One region of the Staphylococcus massiliensis genome, then DNA from elsewhere that is predicted to be linked to it. Evidence: predicted binding sites of a transcription regulator. Region 1 holds the regulator's gene; each other region holds the start of a gene.
What was found. The regulator Rex, encoded in region 1, represses fermentation and respiration genes when NADH is low (regulators of the CRP and FNR family bind a similar motif). The targets are predictions, from matches to a motif close to TTGTGAAATATTTCACAA.
Positions count from the first base shown of each region.

Region 2: ACF3N8_RS07095 (citrate synthase) is a predicted target of Rex. The motif match lies at 1,972-1,989, and genes of this name have one in related genera.
Region 3: ACF3N8_RS02610 (anaerobic C4-dicarboxylate transporter family protein) is a predicted target of Rex. The motif match lies at 2,068-2,085, and genes of this name have one in related genera.
Region 4: pflB (formate C-acetyltransferase) is a predicted target of Rex. The motif match lies at 2,676-2,693, and genes of this name have one in related genera.

Region 1 is NZ_CP171119.1:1,185,371-1,190,075, reverse strand. Features, by position in the region: gene ACF3N8_RS05670 (GH32 C-terminal domain-containing protein) at 1-184, opposite strand, end outside; gene ACF3N8_RS05665 (sulfurtransferase TusA family protein) at 659-883, opposite strand; gene ACF3N8_RS05660 (YeeE/YedE family protein) at 898-1,986, opposite strand; gene ACF3N8_RS05655 (redox-sensing transcriptional repressor Rex) at 2,118-2,774, opposite strand; gene ACF3N8_RS05650 (ABC-F family ATP-binding cassette domain-containing protein) at 2,903-4,705, shown strand, end outside.
Region 2 is NZ_CP171119.1:1,454,306-1,459,010, forward strand. Features, by position in the region: gene pyk (pyruvate kinase) at 1-1,709, shown strand, start outside; gene ACF3N8_RS07095 (citrate synthase) at 2,066-3,184, shown strand; gene icd (NADP-dependent isocitrate dehydrogenase) at 3,237-4,502, shown strand.
Region 3 is NZ_CP171119.1:546,585-551,289, forward strand. Features, by position in the region: gene ACF3N8_RS02600 (NAD-dependent protein deacylase) at 195-929, opposite strand; gene ACF3N8_RS02605 (alpha/beta hydrolase) at 1,139-1,945, shown strand; gene ACF3N8_RS02610 (anaerobic C4-dicarboxylate transporter family protein) at 2,115-3,416, shown strand; gene ACF3N8_RS02615 (hypothetical protein) at 3,646-4,440, shown strand.
Region 4 is NZ_CP171119.1:558,667-563,371, reverse strand. Features, by position in the region: gene pflA (pyruvate formate-lyase-activating protein) at 1-346, opposite strand, end outside; gene pflB (formate C-acetyltransferase) at 368-2,617, opposite strand; gene ACF3N8_RS02655 (DUF262 domain-containing protein) at 2,938-4,425, shown strand; gene ACF3N8_RS02650 (DUF1524 domain-containing protein) at 4,450-4,705, shown strand, end outside.

The sequences.
Region 1 (4,705 bases):
GAATGAAATAAGTATGGTTATAGAATATTAAGCCAGACATCTGCTGCATAACGCCTGTAGGTGGTTGAATATGGTAGGTTTGTCTATAAATAGAGGTATTCACTTTCTCTTTTAATGCTTCTACTTCTTCAGGTGTTAAATCTTCGTAATGTTGAAATTGTTCTTTTTCTGTCCATGTGCGCATTGTCAAAACATCCCCTCTTTAAAAGTCCAGTCAAACCTATTTCTCATTCCGATTGAAATAGTACGTTTATCCTTATTTTATCACATCAACAGGAATGTAATCATTATTTCACGTATATTAAATCAAAAAGCATTAATATATCGTGATTAAAATTAGCGTCAACACAATTTCTAAAATTAGAAGGGTCTGAAACATAAGTCGTGAAATAAAGCATTTAAGCTTTATTTCATACAATTCTCAAAACAGCTGACTCAGAGGGCGGGGCCCCGGCAAAGAAATTTGCGTAGCAAATTAACAAGCTATGCAAGCTGGGGCTCTTTATTATGAACAAAGAAGCCTGAGCTTCTTTGTAAGTCCAACTATCGTATTGAAAATACGAGTTGGACTTTAGAAGACTACAGGCTCCGGCCATGCCCCAGGAAAGCATGCTGTTTAAGGGAATTGTAAATTATGTCCCAGACCCCCATTTAGCTATTAAGCTTTTTGAATTGTAATCGTCCAAGAAGCATCTCCTAATTGCTCGTAGTTCGTAACGGGATAGCCGTTCTCAGCTGCGAAGTTAGGTAAAGCTTCTGTTGCCTGTGTACAATCGAAATCTATTTTAAGTTCGTCACCATTTTCGAGCTCATTCATTTTTTTCTGAGCTTCAATTAATGGAAACGGACATACCATTCCTACTGTTCCTAATTCATATAACATAACAAATCCTCCTATTAAGCCGTTTGTGTACCACGACTTGAAGTCGCTGTAGATGATTGGTGCTGTACTTTCTTCATAGGTCTTACAAACATGAAGTAACTCATAAACCATGATCCTACAATCATTGAAGCAAGTCCAATCCAACCTTGCCAAGACATAGCAGCTGTTGCAACTAAACCGTTACCAATCGAGCAACCGCCTGCAACTGCTGCACCAAAGCCCATACATACACCGCCAATCACACTATTACGGATGGTCTTTTTATCGGGTAAACGCCATTTAAATTCACGTGAACCTTTAGCTGCGATGTATGAACCAATAAAGATACCTAATACTAAGGAGACACCCCAATCAAGCGCGCTCATATCACCTGACACAAGGAATGTAACGATATTTGATGATGGTGTCGTAATACCAAGTCCACCCTCACGACCAGTAGACGTACTCATCGGCCACGCGATAAACGCGATTAAGCCAACTCCTATTGCCGCAACAAATGGGTGGAAGCGCTTTTCAAAGAGAATATGTCTGAAACCAGTATACTTTTGCTTCAGTTTAGGCATCGGTATCTTAGGTTTCGGTTTACGTAACGTCTTAACGACAAAGAATAATGTGATTAGCGTTAAGAGTAGCACAAATACCCACATTGGCACACCTGTAGACGAAGCCATATCTGCGTTCGCTACGGTATGCGTATTAATCTTATCCATTAAAGGCTTTAAAACACCATGTTTCGTGGCTGCTGCACTTAATGCGTAAAAGACAAGTGCGACAAAGCTCCCTATGAGACCTTCGCCAGCTCGGTACCAAGTACCTGTAGCACAACCGCCTGCTAGGATAATACCTACTCCAAAAATAAACGATCCAATAATCGTTCCTATAATTGGAAATGTTTCATTATGAATCGTAAGTAAGCCTGTGCGAGTGAGAATAAGTAATCCGATACTTTGTATCGTAATCGCAATCAGTAGTGCATAAAACATCTTATTATTTCGTTGAACGTACATATCTCGAAAGCCGCCAGTTAAGCAAAAGCGCGTTCGCTGCATGACGAATCCTAGTAAGATACCAACGATCAACCCACTTATAATGATCCAAGTCATAACTTATCTCCTTTATATCCGACTTATATGATAAGTTTAATAATAATAGAGACTTGAAGAAACTTCAACCCTAAATTTAAGACACGACATAAATGGTTTTCACCACTTACCTCGTGTCTTAAAATCGCGCTTTATTTACCATAATTCTTCATAAAGAATAGTAAGGATTGTAATTCGATACCTAAATCAATTTGATGTACTTGTACCTTTGTTGAAGTTGTAATACGTCTTGGCGTGAAGTTTAAGATACCTCTTACACCTGCTTTAGACGCATAATCCGCTACCTCTTGGGCAGCCTTTTCAGGTGTAGTAATAATAACCACTTCAATACCTTCTTCTTTAATAACCTTTGGTAAGTCATCTAAATGCTTAACATTCACATTACCGATATCACTACCAACAACCGCTTCATCTATATCGAAAGCTTCTGTAATCGTCATTTCATCATGAATTGAAAAGTTATATGTAAGTAACGCACGTCCTAAGTTACCCACACCAATTAAACCTATTTTAATTTCGTCGCTTTCACTCAGTTCAGATTTAAAAAACTCAAGTAAGCTATCTATGTTGTATCCGTATCCCTTTTTACCAAGTTCACCAAAATATGAAAAATCACGACGAATTGTTGCGGAATCTATATTTAAACCTTCACTTATAATTTTCGAATTTACACGCTCTACACCTTTAGATTTTAGCGTGTTCACAAAACGATAATACAAAGAAAGTCGCTTTAAAGTCGCACGTGGAATTTTTACTGAATCATGTTCCACCGTATAAAATCCCTCCATTAGTAGTTTATGTGATGTCTTTCACAGAATATACCTAATTATAACTGATAGTTCACTCAAAATAAACAGTTACTATTTCAACTTATATCTTTATCATGTAAAATAATCATATTGCGAGGTGCGGAATAATGATTTTATTACAATTAAACAATATAACAAAATCATTTGATGGAGAAGATATTTTTCAAGATGTAAACTTTGAAGTTAAAACTGGCGAACGTATTGGTATTGTTGGTCGTAATGGCGCAGGAAAGTCAACACTTATGAAGATTATAGCAGGCGTTGAAAATTACGATGCCGGCCATATCTCTAAAGTTAAGAATCTCAAACTAGGTTACTTAACACAACAAATGATGTTAAATTCTAATAAGACCGTCTTCGAAGAAATGTCTGAACCTTTCAACCATTTAAAGGAAATGGAAGCAAAGATGCAGCAAGAAACGAATTGGTTAAGTGTGCATGCTGATGAATATGATACGGAAACTTATCGAGAGCACATCGCGCGATACGAAACATTATCTAATCAGTTTGAACAACTTGAAGGTTATCAATATGAAAGTAAAATTAAGACCGTGCTTCATGGACTTAATTTTAAAGAAGCTGATTTCGATCGCCCTATTAATGACTTTAGTGGTGGACAAAAAACGCGCTTATCTCTTGCTCAAATGTTATTGAAAGAGCCTGACCTACTGTTACTTGACGAACCGACCAACCATTTAGACATGGAAACGACTGAGTGGCTTGAAGATTACTTAAAATTCTTTAAAGGCGCCATTATCATCATCAGCCATGATAGATTCTTCCTAGATAAAATTGTTAAACAAGTATACGATGTGGCTTTAGGTGAAGTTAAACATTACATCGGGAACTATGGTCAGTTTATCAAACAACGTGATCAATATTATCAAAAACGTATGCGTGAATTTGAACGTCAACAAGACGAAATTAAACGCTTAGAAACCTTTGTTGATAAAAACATCGCTAGAGCATCGACGAGTGGTATGGCGAAAAGTCGTCGTAAAACACTTGAGAAGATTGAACGTATTGATAAACCAATGTTGGATGCGAAACAAGCTAATATCCAATTTGATTTCGACCGTAATACTGGAAACGATGTGATGCATGTTAAAGACTTATCTATTGGCTACAACGATGTCATCACAGAAGGCATTCATTTTGATGTGACTAAAGGTGACCACATCGCGATTATAGGTCCTAATGGTATTGGTAAATCCACATTAATTAAGACGCTATCTAATGATTTACCTGCTTTAAATGGTCATGTTCAATACGGTGCTAATCTAAAAATTGGCTATTATGACCAAAAACAAGCCGAGTTTAAATCATCTAAAATAATCCTCGATTACATTTGGGATCAATACATGCATCTCCCTGAAAAGGAAGTTCGAGCTATACTCGGACGCTTTCTATTTGTACAAGATGATGTGAAAAAGGTCATTAACGATTTATCTGGTGGTGAGAAAGCGCGACTACAACTTGCTTTATTAATGCTTGAACGTAATAACGTGCTTATTCTAGATGAGCCTACTAACCATTTAGATATCGATTCCAAAGAGATGTTAGAACAAGCACTTAAAAACTTCGAAGGCACGATCATCTTTGTTTCTCACGACCGTTATTTTATTAACGAGATTGCGACGAAGGTCTTTTCAATGCAGAAAGGCCACCATCGTATGTACATCGGTAACTACCAATATTATCTTGATAAATCAGAAGAAGAACGTGCACTGAATGCGATAGAAGAAGCGTCAGACGGCGCTGATTCTAAAGTTGATACAAGTGATGTGTCGTATCAAGATCATAAGGAAGCTAAGAAGCAGATTCGTAAATTAGAGCGAGAAATAGCCTCTATTGAACAAGAAATTTCGTCACTTGAAGCTCATATCGAATCTATTGATGAACAATTAACC
Region 2 (4,705 bases), 270 kb from region 1:
AAATGTTAGAAAAATTAATGAAAGCTGGTATGAACGTTGCCCGTTTAAATTTCTCTCATGGTGACCACGCAGAACATAAAGTACGTATTGATCGCATCCGTAGCATCGCTAAAAAATTAGACCTAAACATCGGTATCTTAATAGATACGAAAGGTCCTGAAATCAGAACACACAACATGAAAGACGGTAAAATTGTGTTAGAAAAAGGTTCTGAAATTATCGTTTCTACAAGCGAAGTAGAAGGTACACCTGAAAAGATTTCAGTAACTTACCCAGATCTAATCAATGACTTGCATGATGATTCATTAATTCTTTTAGATGATGGTTTAATTGAACTACGCGTTAAATCTTTAGATGCTGAAAAAGGTGAAGCCGTATGTAATGTCTTAAATACAGGCGAACTTAAAAATAAAAAAGGTGTCAACTTACCAGGCGTTAAAACGAATTTACCAGGTATTACTGACAAAGATGCTGAAGATATTCGTTTCGGTATCAAAGAAGATATCGACTTCATCGCAGCAAGCTTCGTGCGCCGTCCAAGCGATGTTTTAGAAATTCGTAAATTGTTAGAAGAAGAGAAAAATGAAGTTATCAGCATTATCCCTAAAATTGAAAACCAAGAAGGTATTGATAACATTGAGTCTATCTTACAAGTATCTGATGGGTTAATGGTAGCACGTGGTGACATGGGTGTTGAAATCCCACCTGAACGCGTACCAATGGTTCAAAAGGACTTAATCCGTAAGTGTAACAAGCTAGGTAAACCAGTTATCACAGCTACTCAAATGCTTGATTCAATGCAACGTAATCCTAGAGCGACGCGTGCTGAAGCAAGTGACGTAGCGAACGCGATTTATGATGGTACAGATGCTGTTATGTTATCAGGTGAAACAGCAGCTGGGGATTACCCTGTAGAAGCTGTTGAAGCAATGCGTAATATTGCATTAGCAGCTGAAGATGCGCAAGACTATGACAAGATTTTAAATGACCGTACGAAGTTATCGATGACGTCTCTAGTTAATGCTATTGGTGAATCTGTAGCCCACACTGCTTTAAACTTAAATGTTAAAGCTATTGTTGCTGCAACTGAAAGTGGTTCTACTGCACGTATTATCTCTAAATACCGTCCGAAATCAGATATTATCGCGGTTACGCCAAGAGATACAACTGCTCGCCAATGTACACTAGTTTGGGGTATTAACCCTGTCGTTAGATCTGGCCGTCCTTCTACTGACGAACTTCTTAACAAAGCAGTAGCAACTGCAGTGGATACTGGACGCGTTAAGAACGGGGACTTAATCATTATTACAGCTGGTGTGCCAACTGGTGAAACAGGTACCACAAACCTTATGAAACTTCACTTAGTCGGTGACGAATTAGCAACTGGTCAAGGTATCGGTCGCAATTCAGTAGTTGGTCACGCAAGATTAGTTAAAGATGCGAAAGAATTAGAAGGCGAAGACTTATCAGATTCTATCATCGTGACACAATCAACAGATGCTTCATTTGCGCCTTACATTAGCCAAGCGATTGGTTTAGTTACTGAAGAAGGTGGCTTAACTTCACCAAGTGCAATCATTGGTTTAGAACATCATATTCCTACAATCGTAGGTGTCGATGATGTACTTAACGTAATTGAAGATGGTGCTTTAATTACAGTTGATGCCAATCAAGGTAAAGTATTCGAAGGCTACGCAAACGTTCTATAAACGATACATTTTTGACAAACCACGCTTTGTGGTTTGTCTTTTTTTATTGTGTGAAAAGCCCTTTAAAGCATTCATAGAAAAAATGTATAAAGATTTTTAAAAAGTTATTATTAATGATAATTAAATAGAAATATGACCAAAACGCGACTATGCGCTCCAGATTAGGGTAAACATAAGGTTGTATAGCCTATAACTACGACGTTTTTTATAAAAATAAAAATGAATTGCACGTCATTTCTGATAGACGTCAAAATAATCAATGTTCTTAAAATGTTCACAAATTTAGGATTATTGGCTATAATATAAATTGAAAGCCATTATAAATAGTTGGATTTTAAGGAAAAGGGGAAATATCTATGGCAGAATTAAAAAGAGGTTTAGAAGGCGTAATTGCTGCAGAAACTAAGATTAGTTCAATTATCGACAATCAGTTAACGTATGCTGGTTATGATATCGATGACTTAGCAGAGAATGCTCAGTTTGAAGAAATCATTTACTTACTGTGGAATTACGAGCTTCCTAATAAAGAACAATTAGAATCACTTAAAGACAAGTTATATGAACATATGACTTTAAATCCAAGAATGTATGAGCACTTCGAAGAATATGCAACAGATAAAGTACACCCTATGACTGCATTACGTACTTCAGTTTCATACTTAGCACACTTCGATCCAGGTGCTGATGAAGATGACATGGATTCAACATTAGAACGTGCTATTAGAATCCAAGCTAAAATTGCGTCACTTGTGACAGCATTTGCTCGTGTACGTGAAGGTAAAGCGCCAGTTAAACCTGACCGTAGCTTAAACTATGCTGCTAACTTCTTATATATGTTACGTGGTGAAAAACCTACAGACGTTGAAGTTGAAGGTTTCAACAAAGCATTAATCTTACACGCTGACCACGAATTAAACGCATCAGCATTTACTGCGCGTTGTGCGGTTTCATCATTATCAGATATTTATTCTGGTATCACAGCTGCTGTTGGTTCTTTAAAAGGACCTTTACACGGTGGTGCGAACGAACGCGTTATGCGCATGTTAACTGAAATTGGTGAAGAATCTAAAGTAGAAGCTTACCTTGAAGAGAAATTTAATAATAAAGATAAAATTATGGGCTTCGGTCACCGTGTATATAAAAACGGCGACCCTCGTGCGAAGTACCTAAAAGACATGAGTCGTAAAATCACTGATGAAACAGGTCAAAAAGAACTGTTTGAAATCTCTATTAAGATTGCGGACATCATGGAAAAAGAAAAAGGTTTATTACCTAACGTTGACTTCTATAGTGCGACAGTATACCACAGCATGGGTATCGAACACGATTTATTCACACCAATCTTTGCTGTAAGTCGTTCAGCAGGTTGGATTGCACACATCTTAGAACAATATCGTGACAACAGAATTATGCGTCCACGTGCGACATACATCGGTCAAAAAGACCGTAAATATGTTGCAATCGAAGAAAGATAATCTTTATACTTTAGATAAATGAACTTTTAAAAATTATTGGAGGTAGCAAAGTATGACTGCACAAAAAGTAGTAAAATCAAATAACGAATTACAAGTACCAAACGAACCAATCATCCCTTATATCATTGGTGACGGTATCGGACCAGATATTTGGAATGCTGCGAGCAGAGTTATTGATGCTGCTGTTGAGAAAGCTTACAACGGTGAAAAACGTATTGAGTGGAAAGAAATCTTAGCAGGTCAAAAAGCTTATGACGAAACTGGTGAATGGTTACCACAAGAAACTTTAGACGCTATTAAAGAATATTTAATCGCGATTAAAGGACCATTAACTACACCAATCGGTGGCGGTATTCGTTCATTAAACGTAGCATTAAGACAAGAATTAGATTTATTTACTTGCTTACGTCCAGTACGCTGGTTTAAAGGTGTTCCATCACCTGTAAAATGCCCAGAAGATACAGATATGGTTATCTTCCGTGAGAACACTGAAGATATCTATGCTGGTATCGAATATAAAGAAGGTACTCCTGAAGCTAAAAAAGTGATTGACTTCTTACAAGATGAAATGGGTGCTACTAATATCCGTTTCCCTGAAACTTCAGGTATCGGCGTTAAACCAGTATCTAAAGAAGGTTCAGAACGTTTAATCAGAGCAGCAATTGAATATGCGCTTGAAAATAACCGCAAATCAGTTACTTTAGTTCATAAAGGTAACATCATGAAATTCACTGAAGGTGCTTTTAAACAATGGGGTTACGATTTAGCAGAACGTGAATTTGGTGATAAAGTATTTACTTGGCAACAATACGATAAGATCGTAGAAGAAGAAGGTAAAGACAAAGCGAACGAAGCTCAAGATAAAGCTGTAGAAGAAGGTAAAATCATTATCAAAGACTCTATCGCTGATATCTTCTTACAACAAATCTTAACTCGCCCAGCTGAGTACGATGTAGCTGCTACAATGAACTTAAATGGTGACTACATTTCAGATGCATTAGCTGCACAAGTTGGCGGTATTGGTATCGCACCAGGTGCTAATATTAACTATGAAACTGGTCACGCTATCTTTGAAGCAACACATGGTACTGCACCTAAATATACTGGCATGGACAAAGTTAACCCATCATCAGTATTATTAAGTGGTACATTAATGTTAGAACACTTAGGTTGGCAAGAAGCTTCTGACTTAATCACTGCTTCAATTGAAAAAACAATCGCTTCTAAAGTTGTAACTTACGACTTCGCTCGTTTAATGGAAGGTGCAACTGAAGTTAAAACATCTGAATTCGCTGATGAATTAATCAAAAACCTATAATATAACGCTTTACGAAATGCGTAAATGCGACAAGGACACTTGAACTTAAAGCTAGAAGTTTGAGTGTCCTTTTTTGAGGCAATGTAAACTTTATAAATGAAATTACAATTTCTTAAATCATATATTCACATCGAAATCGTTTAAGTAACAGAGTATTTTGTATATAATATGAATTAAATATTAAGGTTTTGTAAAGTTACTTA
Region 3 (4,705 bases), 640 kb from region 1:
AGTATTCGCGGGGTAAACTAACCCCATCTCAAATCAAATTAAAACCCCTCACTATTACAGCTAGTGAGGGGTTTTGAGTATGTCATAAAAGATATTTTATGCTTATATCATACAACGTTCATTTATAAAATGCAAGTATTTTTAAATAAAATTTTAATAATGTTCCGTCAAATCATTATCGTCATACTCACCACTTATTCAACGTCTCTCAACGCCGACACGACTTCAGCCATATCGTCATGAATGACTAAGTCCGCCTGCGTATCATAAGGTGTTTCAGCTTTATTAATAATCACTAAATGTTTCCCTTGGAAATTAGAAATCAATCCTGCAGCGGGTTGCACAATCAATGAAGAACCTAGCACGATCAGGGTATCGGCCTCAGAAATCTTACTAATCGCATTCATTACGGTACCTTGATTCAACATCTCGCCATATAACACAATGTCAGGTCTAATCGGGCTGCCACACGCTTCACACTGACGGAGGTCTTGCTCGATCACGTAAGATTTCTCGTATTCCTTATGACATGAAATACAATAGAAGCGGTTCAACGTTCCATGTAATTCATCGATATTTTGACTACCCGCATCGGCATCTAAACCGTCGATATTCTGCGTAATGACGCCCAGTGAACGGCCTTCCTTTTCAAGCTGAGCCATCCAATCATGCACAACGTTCGGTTTCTTATCACTGAGTAACAGTCGCTTGTGATAGAAATTCGTGAAGCCTTCAGGGTCGTCTTGTAGATAATTTGAACTTAGTAAGTACTCTGGTGAATAGCCGTCTTTCGAGATTTCATCAAATAAACCACCCATCGAACGAAAGTCAGGAATGCCACTCGCTACCGACACGCCTGCACCCGTGAAGAAGGTGATTTTCTTAGAATCGTCCACGATTTCCTTCAGTTTTTCAATATTGGCATCCACTTCAATCACTCCAATTCCTCATTTTTAAGCTTTATCATACATTTCTAATTTTAGAATTTAGACTTTGGAAACGCAAACTTTCAATTTAAAGGGCTTTTCAGAAGGTAAATGTCAACCAAATCCTCTATAATAATTTCAAACAAATGTGAATAGGAGCCACCATCTTGAAGAAACGTATCATCATCATTCTACTCATCATCACCGTCGCCATATCAATCCCCCTCCTTGAAAAGCCACACACGAATAACCAGCCTCAATCAGCCCCCTTCGTTAAAAGCCACACGCCAACCTTCTTCTTGCATGGCTGGGGTGGTAGTGCGAATTCTGAGCGCTTTATGGTTGATCATGCCAAGTCGCGAGGTGTTACCTTTAATGTTGTGACGGCTATTGTTTCTAGTGAAGGTAACGTTCGTATAGAAGGTAAATTTGACCCTAAAGCGACGAATCCAATCGTGAAAATTGAACTTGAGGATAATGAACAAGGATATTTAGATAAGAATGCAAAGTGGTTCAAGTCCGTGCTCGAAACCTTTCAACACGACTATCAGATTAAAGACTTTAACTTCGTAGGGCATTCGATGGGGAATCTGACATTCGCTCAATATATGATGATGTACGGTCATGAATCGACATTGCCGCAACTGAAGAAACAAGTCAATATCGCTGGAACGTATAACGGCGTCTTAGGCATGAACGAGACTGAGAATGAAATCTCAGTTGATGAAGCGGGTAAACCAAGCCGTATGAACCCACCATACCAAGAGCTGCTTGTGTTGAGGGATATATACGAAGGTAAAGGCATTCACGTGCTTAACATCTATGGAGACTTAAAGGACGGGTCTCATTCAGACGGAAGGGTGTCTAATAGTTCGTCTAAATCACTCAAATATTTACTGGGAAATAGTCCTAAGATCTATAAGGAAGCTAGATACGAAGGTAAGAAGGCACAGCACAGTCAACTTCATGAAAATCAAGACGTTGCGGATGAATTAATTGAATTTCTGTGGGAGAAATAACGCTCATAGAGAATCAATTACTAACTTGAAAAGTATAAGTCATATGATTAAATAAAAATTGTAATATTAATTTCGACAATTTTCGCATAGTTGCATTCACTTTAAATTTTAAACAAATGAGTATGTTAAAATAATCACAAGTGACTTTAAATGAGTTAGGAGTTTCTTTATGATCCTATTTTTTATAGAAATTGCAATTATGGTAATCGCAATTGTTTGGGGGTTAAAAACAGCTGGCGCCCTTGGTTGTGGTATCTTCGCCATCGTGGCGCAACTGCTAATGATCTTCATTTTTCATCTACCGCCTGGTGAGGCCCCTGTTACGGCAGTCTTAATTATTCTTTCAATAGGTATCGCAGGTGGTACGTTACAAGCAACTGGTGGCATCGATTATCTTGTTTACCTCGCTTCAAAAATTATCGAACGTTTTCCTAAATCTATCATCTTTATCGCACCATTCATCGTCTTTTTATTCGTCTTTGGAATCGGCACAGCGAACATCGCATTATCACTCGAACCGATTATTGCGAAGACAGCAATGAAAGCGAACATTCAACCGAAGAAACCGTTAACGGCATCCATTCTAACGGCGAACTTAGCGCTCTTATGTAGCCCTGCAGCCTCTGCAACAGCCTTTGTCATCTCAGTCGTTGCGACTTACGGCATCACGATGGGACATTATTTATCGATTGTGTTACCGACCGCGCTCATCAGCATGGTATTACTAAGTGTCTTTTGCACAGTGGTGGGACGCACCAAACTTAGCACGAATGCGAATTTAACGAACCTTACACAACAAACCGACCACGCGCTTAAGACTGACTTTAGTCGACGCACGAAGATTGGCGTGTTGACGTTCTTAATTTGTGTCGCGTGTATCTTAACGTTCGGTATCTTCCCGAACCTGTTGCCGACTTTCCACGTTGATGGTGAAGCGGTCCATCTCAAGACGACCGATCTCGTGCAACTCTTTATGTACACAAGTGCAGCGATTAACCTATTACTCGTTAAGATCGACACGAAAGCCATCTTCTCAGCAAATATTACGCAATCAGCAATTGGCGCACTATTCGCCGTGCTAGGTCCGGGATGGTTAGGCGCAACCATCTTTAACGCGCCGCACAACAAGCACATCATGGAACACCAAGTTGGCGCGATTATCGAGCAAGTGCCGTGGCTCGTCATCTTCCTAGTCGCAATCGTCGCTATGGTCGTTATTTCACAAACCGCTACATCATCCATCATGGTGCCTATCGTCATGGGGCTCGGCATTCCACCGACATTCCTTATCGCCATGATCCAGACGCTCAACGTCAACTTCGTCATTCCAGCCCAACCTACGATTCTATTCGCGGTTGATTTAGACGAGACGCGTTCAACTAAGACCACAAGCTTCCTAGCACCAGGGTTCTTCGTCGTGACCGTGTCCGTTATCGTCGGCTTCACGATGAAAGCATTGTTAGGCTTGTAATTTTGAAAAGCCCTCTAAGACAAAGTATCAACTTAAACAATATCCCTTAATTAATGAAGTTACGTTAATTAAGGGGTTTTTTATGTTGGCTTACTTAAAACTTATTTTAAAAGCCCTTTTAAATTATAAGAAAAATAGATTTGAATAGGTTTCATTATATAAAATGTTATGATGAATATATCTAATTTTTATTTTATTACGTTAAGTCGTTTAACTTAGGAGGCTTTTTATGGGAATCGCAGAGGCAATCATCGTATGGTTATTTTTGACCATATTCTTCATAGCTGAAATAATAAGCGTCACCATAAATGGGACGTCCTTTCCATTTGAATCGCTATGGTTCTTTATCGTTCTTTGGTTCGTCTCTCTTATAATTATTATCGTATTTTATTACTATCGTAAATCGAGTCAAGAACAGTTTAAAAAAGCGCTCAAGGAACAAGAACTCGGTCACTATAAATTTGATCAGGGTGAGTATTTTTATCAAGCACCTATCGTGACTTTAGATAATCAACTGATACCTATTTATGGGCAAACGAACATGAAGTATCAGACCGCTTTCAATAATATCATTGAAAAGTGGTTGAGTATATTAGACGTCTTTCCACTATTTGGCGTGGAACTAACAAGTGAACATCATGAAGTTCATATCAGACGTATTCAAATTTGGAATCTTCGTCCGCATTATAAGGTAACCTTAGATGGCACGAATATCGGTACGTTAAAACGCAAGAAAATTATCTCTGAGAAGGGTATTACGCAACAATTACCTTATATACTAACGACTAAAGATAACCATTACGATTTCACTAATAACTACTTAAGTATGGAAACCTCAATCGAAGACGCCAGTCATAACACGTTTTTTAAGGCTCACCGCAGTCTTATAGATGTATTTAAGAATCGTAATACAAAGAAACGTGGTGAGAATCACGATATTACAATCGAAGAAAGTGATTTCCCAGATGAGCTATGGATAGCACTCTATATCCAACTTACGATCAATCGAAAGACAAGTAGTTAAATAAACTCATTAGGCCACCTGTGTAGGTGGTTTATTTTATGAACATCCTATCTCTTTTTTTAAAAGCCCTCTAAGACAGAATAGCAATTTAACGGTATCCCTTAATTAATGAAGTTACGTTAATTAAGGGGTTTTTATTGGCATAGTGCGTACTTCTTTGAAAAGCCCTTTTAAAGTTTTCTAAAATACGTAATATTTAGAATTCTTAGAGATTACAACAAAGCGATTAGATGTTATATTTATATATAATTGTATAAGTCTTATC
Region 4 (4,705 bases), 630 kb from region 1:
CTACTGAATCATTCGCGCAACCTAATGACGTATCAATACAAGTATGAATACCACGCGCTTTCAAAGCCTTGAATAACTCAGTTAAGAATGGCGCCTGTAATAAAGGTTCTCCGCCACTAACCGTTACGCCACCGCCTGACGCATCGAAATAAGGTTTAAACGGTAGAATTTCATCAACCATCTCATCAACCGTTACTTCGCGTGAAGGACGATTGATCTCCCACGTATCAGGGTTATGGCAATATAAACATCGTAATAAGCATCCTTGCGTAAATAATATATATCTTAATCCAGGTCCATCAACAGTTCCTAAACTTTCTACGGAATGTAAGTGCCCTTTTAACATAAATCCTCACCTTCTATTTATCTACATTTGTTCATGGAATGTACGTGAAATGACATCTAATTGTTGTTCACGTGTCAGTTTAATAAAGTTTACCGCATAGCCTGATACACGAATTGTCAGTTGCGGATATTCTTCAGGATGTTCCATCGCATCAAGAAGTGTTTCTCTATTGAATACGTTAATATTTAAGTGATGGCCGTGTTGCATTGCATAACCATCAAGCATACTAGTTAAATTCTTATGTTGATCTTCCGGTTCTTTTCCTAGAGATTTAGGCACAATGCTGAATGTGTTTGAAATACCGTCTTTACAGCAATCATATGGTAATTTCGCGACAGAAGTGAGTGATGATAACGCACCCTTCTGGTCACGACCATGCATTGGGTTCGCTCCCGGTGCAAAAGGCTCGCCAGCTTTACGTCCATCTGGCGTATTACCCGTCTTCTTACCATAAACGACGTTAGACGTAATTGTTAAGACACTCATTGTGTGCTCAGAGTTACGGTAAGTTTTGTGCGTACGTAGTTTGTTCATGAAACGTTCTACTACTTCAACTGCAAGCTCATCTACACGTTGGTCATTGTTACCATATTTAGGGAAGTCACCTTCAATTTCAAAGTCTGTCACAAGACCTTCCTCATTGCGGATAGGCTTAACCTTCGCATGTTTAATCGCTGATAAAGAGTCAGCTACTACTGATAAACCTGCGATACCTGTAGCCATTGTACGAATCACGTCTGTATCGTGTAACGCCATTTCAATACGTTCATAGCTGTATTTATCATGCATGTAGTGAATCACGTTTAGCGCGTTAATATAAACACCTGCAAGCCAGTCCATCATCTTATCAAACTTCACGTATACTTCGTCGTAATCTAAAACTTCGGATTGAACACCTTCAAAGTTCGGTCCTACTTGCTTACCAGATTTCTCATCTTTACCGCCATTAATCGCATATAATAACGTCTTCGCTAAGTTCGCACGCGCACCGAAGAACTGCATTTGTTTACCAATCTTCATCGCAGATACACAGCATGCGATACCATAGTCATCGCCATAGCTTTCACGCATTAAGTCATCATTCTCATATTGAATTGAACTTGTCTTAATACTCATCTTCGCACAATATGTTTTAAAGTTCTCAGGCAAGTGATTTGACCAAAGAACCGTTAAGTTTGGCTCAGGTGCTGGACCTAAATTATCAAGTGAGTGTAAGAATCGGAATGAGTTCTTCGTAACAAGCGGTCGGCCATCAATACCAACACCACCAATAGATTCAGTTACCCACGTTGGGTCTCCAGAGAACAGTTCATTATATTCAGGCGTACGCGCGAATTTCACGATACGTAACTTCATAATAAAGTGGTCAATAATTTCTTGAACGTCTCTCTCCGTTAAAAGCCCTGCCTTTAAGTCACGTTCTGCATAGATATCTAAGAATGTTGATGTACGTCCTAAACTCATTGCTGCACCATTTTGTTCTTTAATCGCAGCTAAGTACGCAATGTATAACCATTGAACCGCTTCTTTAAAGTTTGTAGCTGGTCGGCTTAAATCAAATCCGTAAGTTTCACCAAGTTCTTTAAGTTCTTTTAAAGCGCGATACTGTTCAGACAGTTCTTCACGTTGACGAATAACATCTTCAGACATTTTAGAAGACATAGAATGGAAGTCATTAAACTTCTGTTCCATTAAGAAATCGATACCATATAGTGCTACACGACGGTAGTCACCGATAATACGGCCACGACCATAAGCATCTGGTAAACCTGTAATGATACCCGCTTTACGACAAGCTAACATTTCTTTAGAGTATGCATCGAATACACCTTGGTTATGTGTCTTGCGATAATCTGTGAAAATGCGTTCAGTCTCATCATCTAATTCATAGCCGTAAGCTTCACATGCCGCTTTCGCCATACGAATACCGCCAAAAGGCTGCATAGAACGTTTAAACGGTTTGTCAGTTTGAACACCAACGATTTGTTCAAGATCCTTATCTAGATAACCTGCGTCATGTGACACAATTGTAGAAGGTACTTTCGTATCCATATCCCACATGCCACCGCGGTCACGTTCTTCTTTAGTTAATTGCATAACTTGACCCCATAATTTAGAAGTCGCTTTCGTAGGGCTCTCTAAGAAAGATTCGTCCCCATCATATTGCGAATAGTTTAATTGAATAAATTCCCTTACATCAACGCGTTTCTCCCAACGTCCTTTAATAAATCCTTTCCAAGCTTCCATACGATTAGTTTTAGTTTCTAACATCGTACTTTCATCTCCATTTCGGTTTGTTAATCATTTCACATTTAGTATAACACGGGTTATGTGATAAATTTCACAAAATTTGTGAATACTTTTCAACATTTATATGATTGGATTTCTAAAAGATGAAAAAGTTAAGAGGATGGGGGGTATGTGTAATATTTCCTAAATTTAAATCACCTCAATTTAAAAGGTAAATATAAAAATACGCTTATAAAATACTTAATTATTTAAATATCATATATACTACTTTATATTATTAGATCTAAAGAGTTAATAAGTATATAATACACTTAACAATATAAATAAGGTGGTTGTTAAAGTTGGATTTAAACCCTGAGAAGAATCCTGTATCGGCCATTTTTTCTATTGAGATGAACTACAAGTACAATATCCCTATTTATCAGAGAAATTATTCTTGGAGAGAAGAAAATATCGAAACAATGGTCAAAGATATCAATGAGCAACCTAAAGGTTACTATTTAGGAAATGTAATCATTACAGAAGAAGGAAATTATAGTTTTGATGTTGTGGACGGTCAACAGAGGCTAACTACAATTAACTTAATCTTTTTAGCTATCTATGATAATTTGTCTGCAATTTTAGAAGTTGCCAACCTAAGTGCTAATGACAATATTGCTCATAAAATTTCTAGTTGTAGAGTTCATACCTACGATAAAATTTATAGTAAAAATAGTGGTTCACCTATGCACCTTTTATCACCAGATAAAGAAATATTAGCTGATATTCAAAAAAGAGTATTTAAAAATGATCAATTAGCTAAACCGCATAAAAATAAAGTTTTTGGTAAAAGATATGATTTCGTTAAAAACCTTATTAAAACGAATTTTCTAGGTGAGACTGAGTTGTCTAACCTTAATAGAAAAGATTTATTAGAGGGTGTTGAAAAATTAATAGAATTTTACGATAAATTAAATCATGCTGAAATCCTTTTAATAACAGTTCCTAATTTAAATGAAGGGTTTACAGTATTTACCTCCTTCAACGCTAAGGGATTACCACTAACTCTTTTAGACTTATTTAAATCTTTTTACCTAAAAGAGGCTGACGGTCAAATTAGTCAAGAGGAATCAGTTTCTAAGTGGGAAGAATTAATATCTATTTTCCACAACGATAATGAAGAACCTATTACTAACGTCGTTACTCAGTTTTTACTTAACAATTATGATACTTTTGAATCACAGAAGAACGGTTCAATTACACAAAATACCGCCCTAAAGTTGTATGAGAGAATATTTCACGACGAAGGTTATGAGTATATAGATAACCTTATTAAGAAAGCAAAAGTATTTTCAAACATGAATGGTAAAATTGAGACGATTGATATTTTAAATTTAGACGATGATATTCAACAAAAGCTTTTTGATTTAGATAAACTTGAATCAACTCAAGCTTATCCAATCATATTTTTCTTTTTGAACAAATTATTATATAAGAAAATTACAACAAGCTTGATTTCGAATTTCCTAGACTTTTTAATTACTTATTATGTTAGAAGAAATATAATCTTAAAACCTAAGGCATCTAATATTAGAGCCAAAGCAATTCAAAGTGTAAGATTATTACGCGAAAAAGATAATATTGATCTTAAAGATATCAAAGAAATTAAAAAGATATTTAAGAGTATAGCTGCTACAGATGAAGAATTTAAGGTAGCTCTTGATGGATCTATCTATATAACTTCTAAGAATACTACAAGACTAATTCTAACAACCTTAGAGAGAAAGCATGGTAACTTCTTTAACAAGCAAAACCCAGAAAATTTAAATAGTATAAATGACAAAGGGTAGTATATATGGACCTTAGAACATATCATGCCACAATCAGCTGATAAGCGTAAAAATTGGAAAAAAGAGCTTTCTAAACAAACCAATAATGATGACCGAGTTAAAATATTAGTGGATGAAAATGTGCATAGAATTGGTAATTTAACCTTAACTGGTTACAACTCTGAGATGAGTGCTAAAGCGTTTGAAGATAAGAGAGATTATAGAGATCCTAAAACTAACGAGGAAACAGGCTTAAAAACAAGATTATATCTTAATGATTCTATAGTAAGTGAAGATGAAT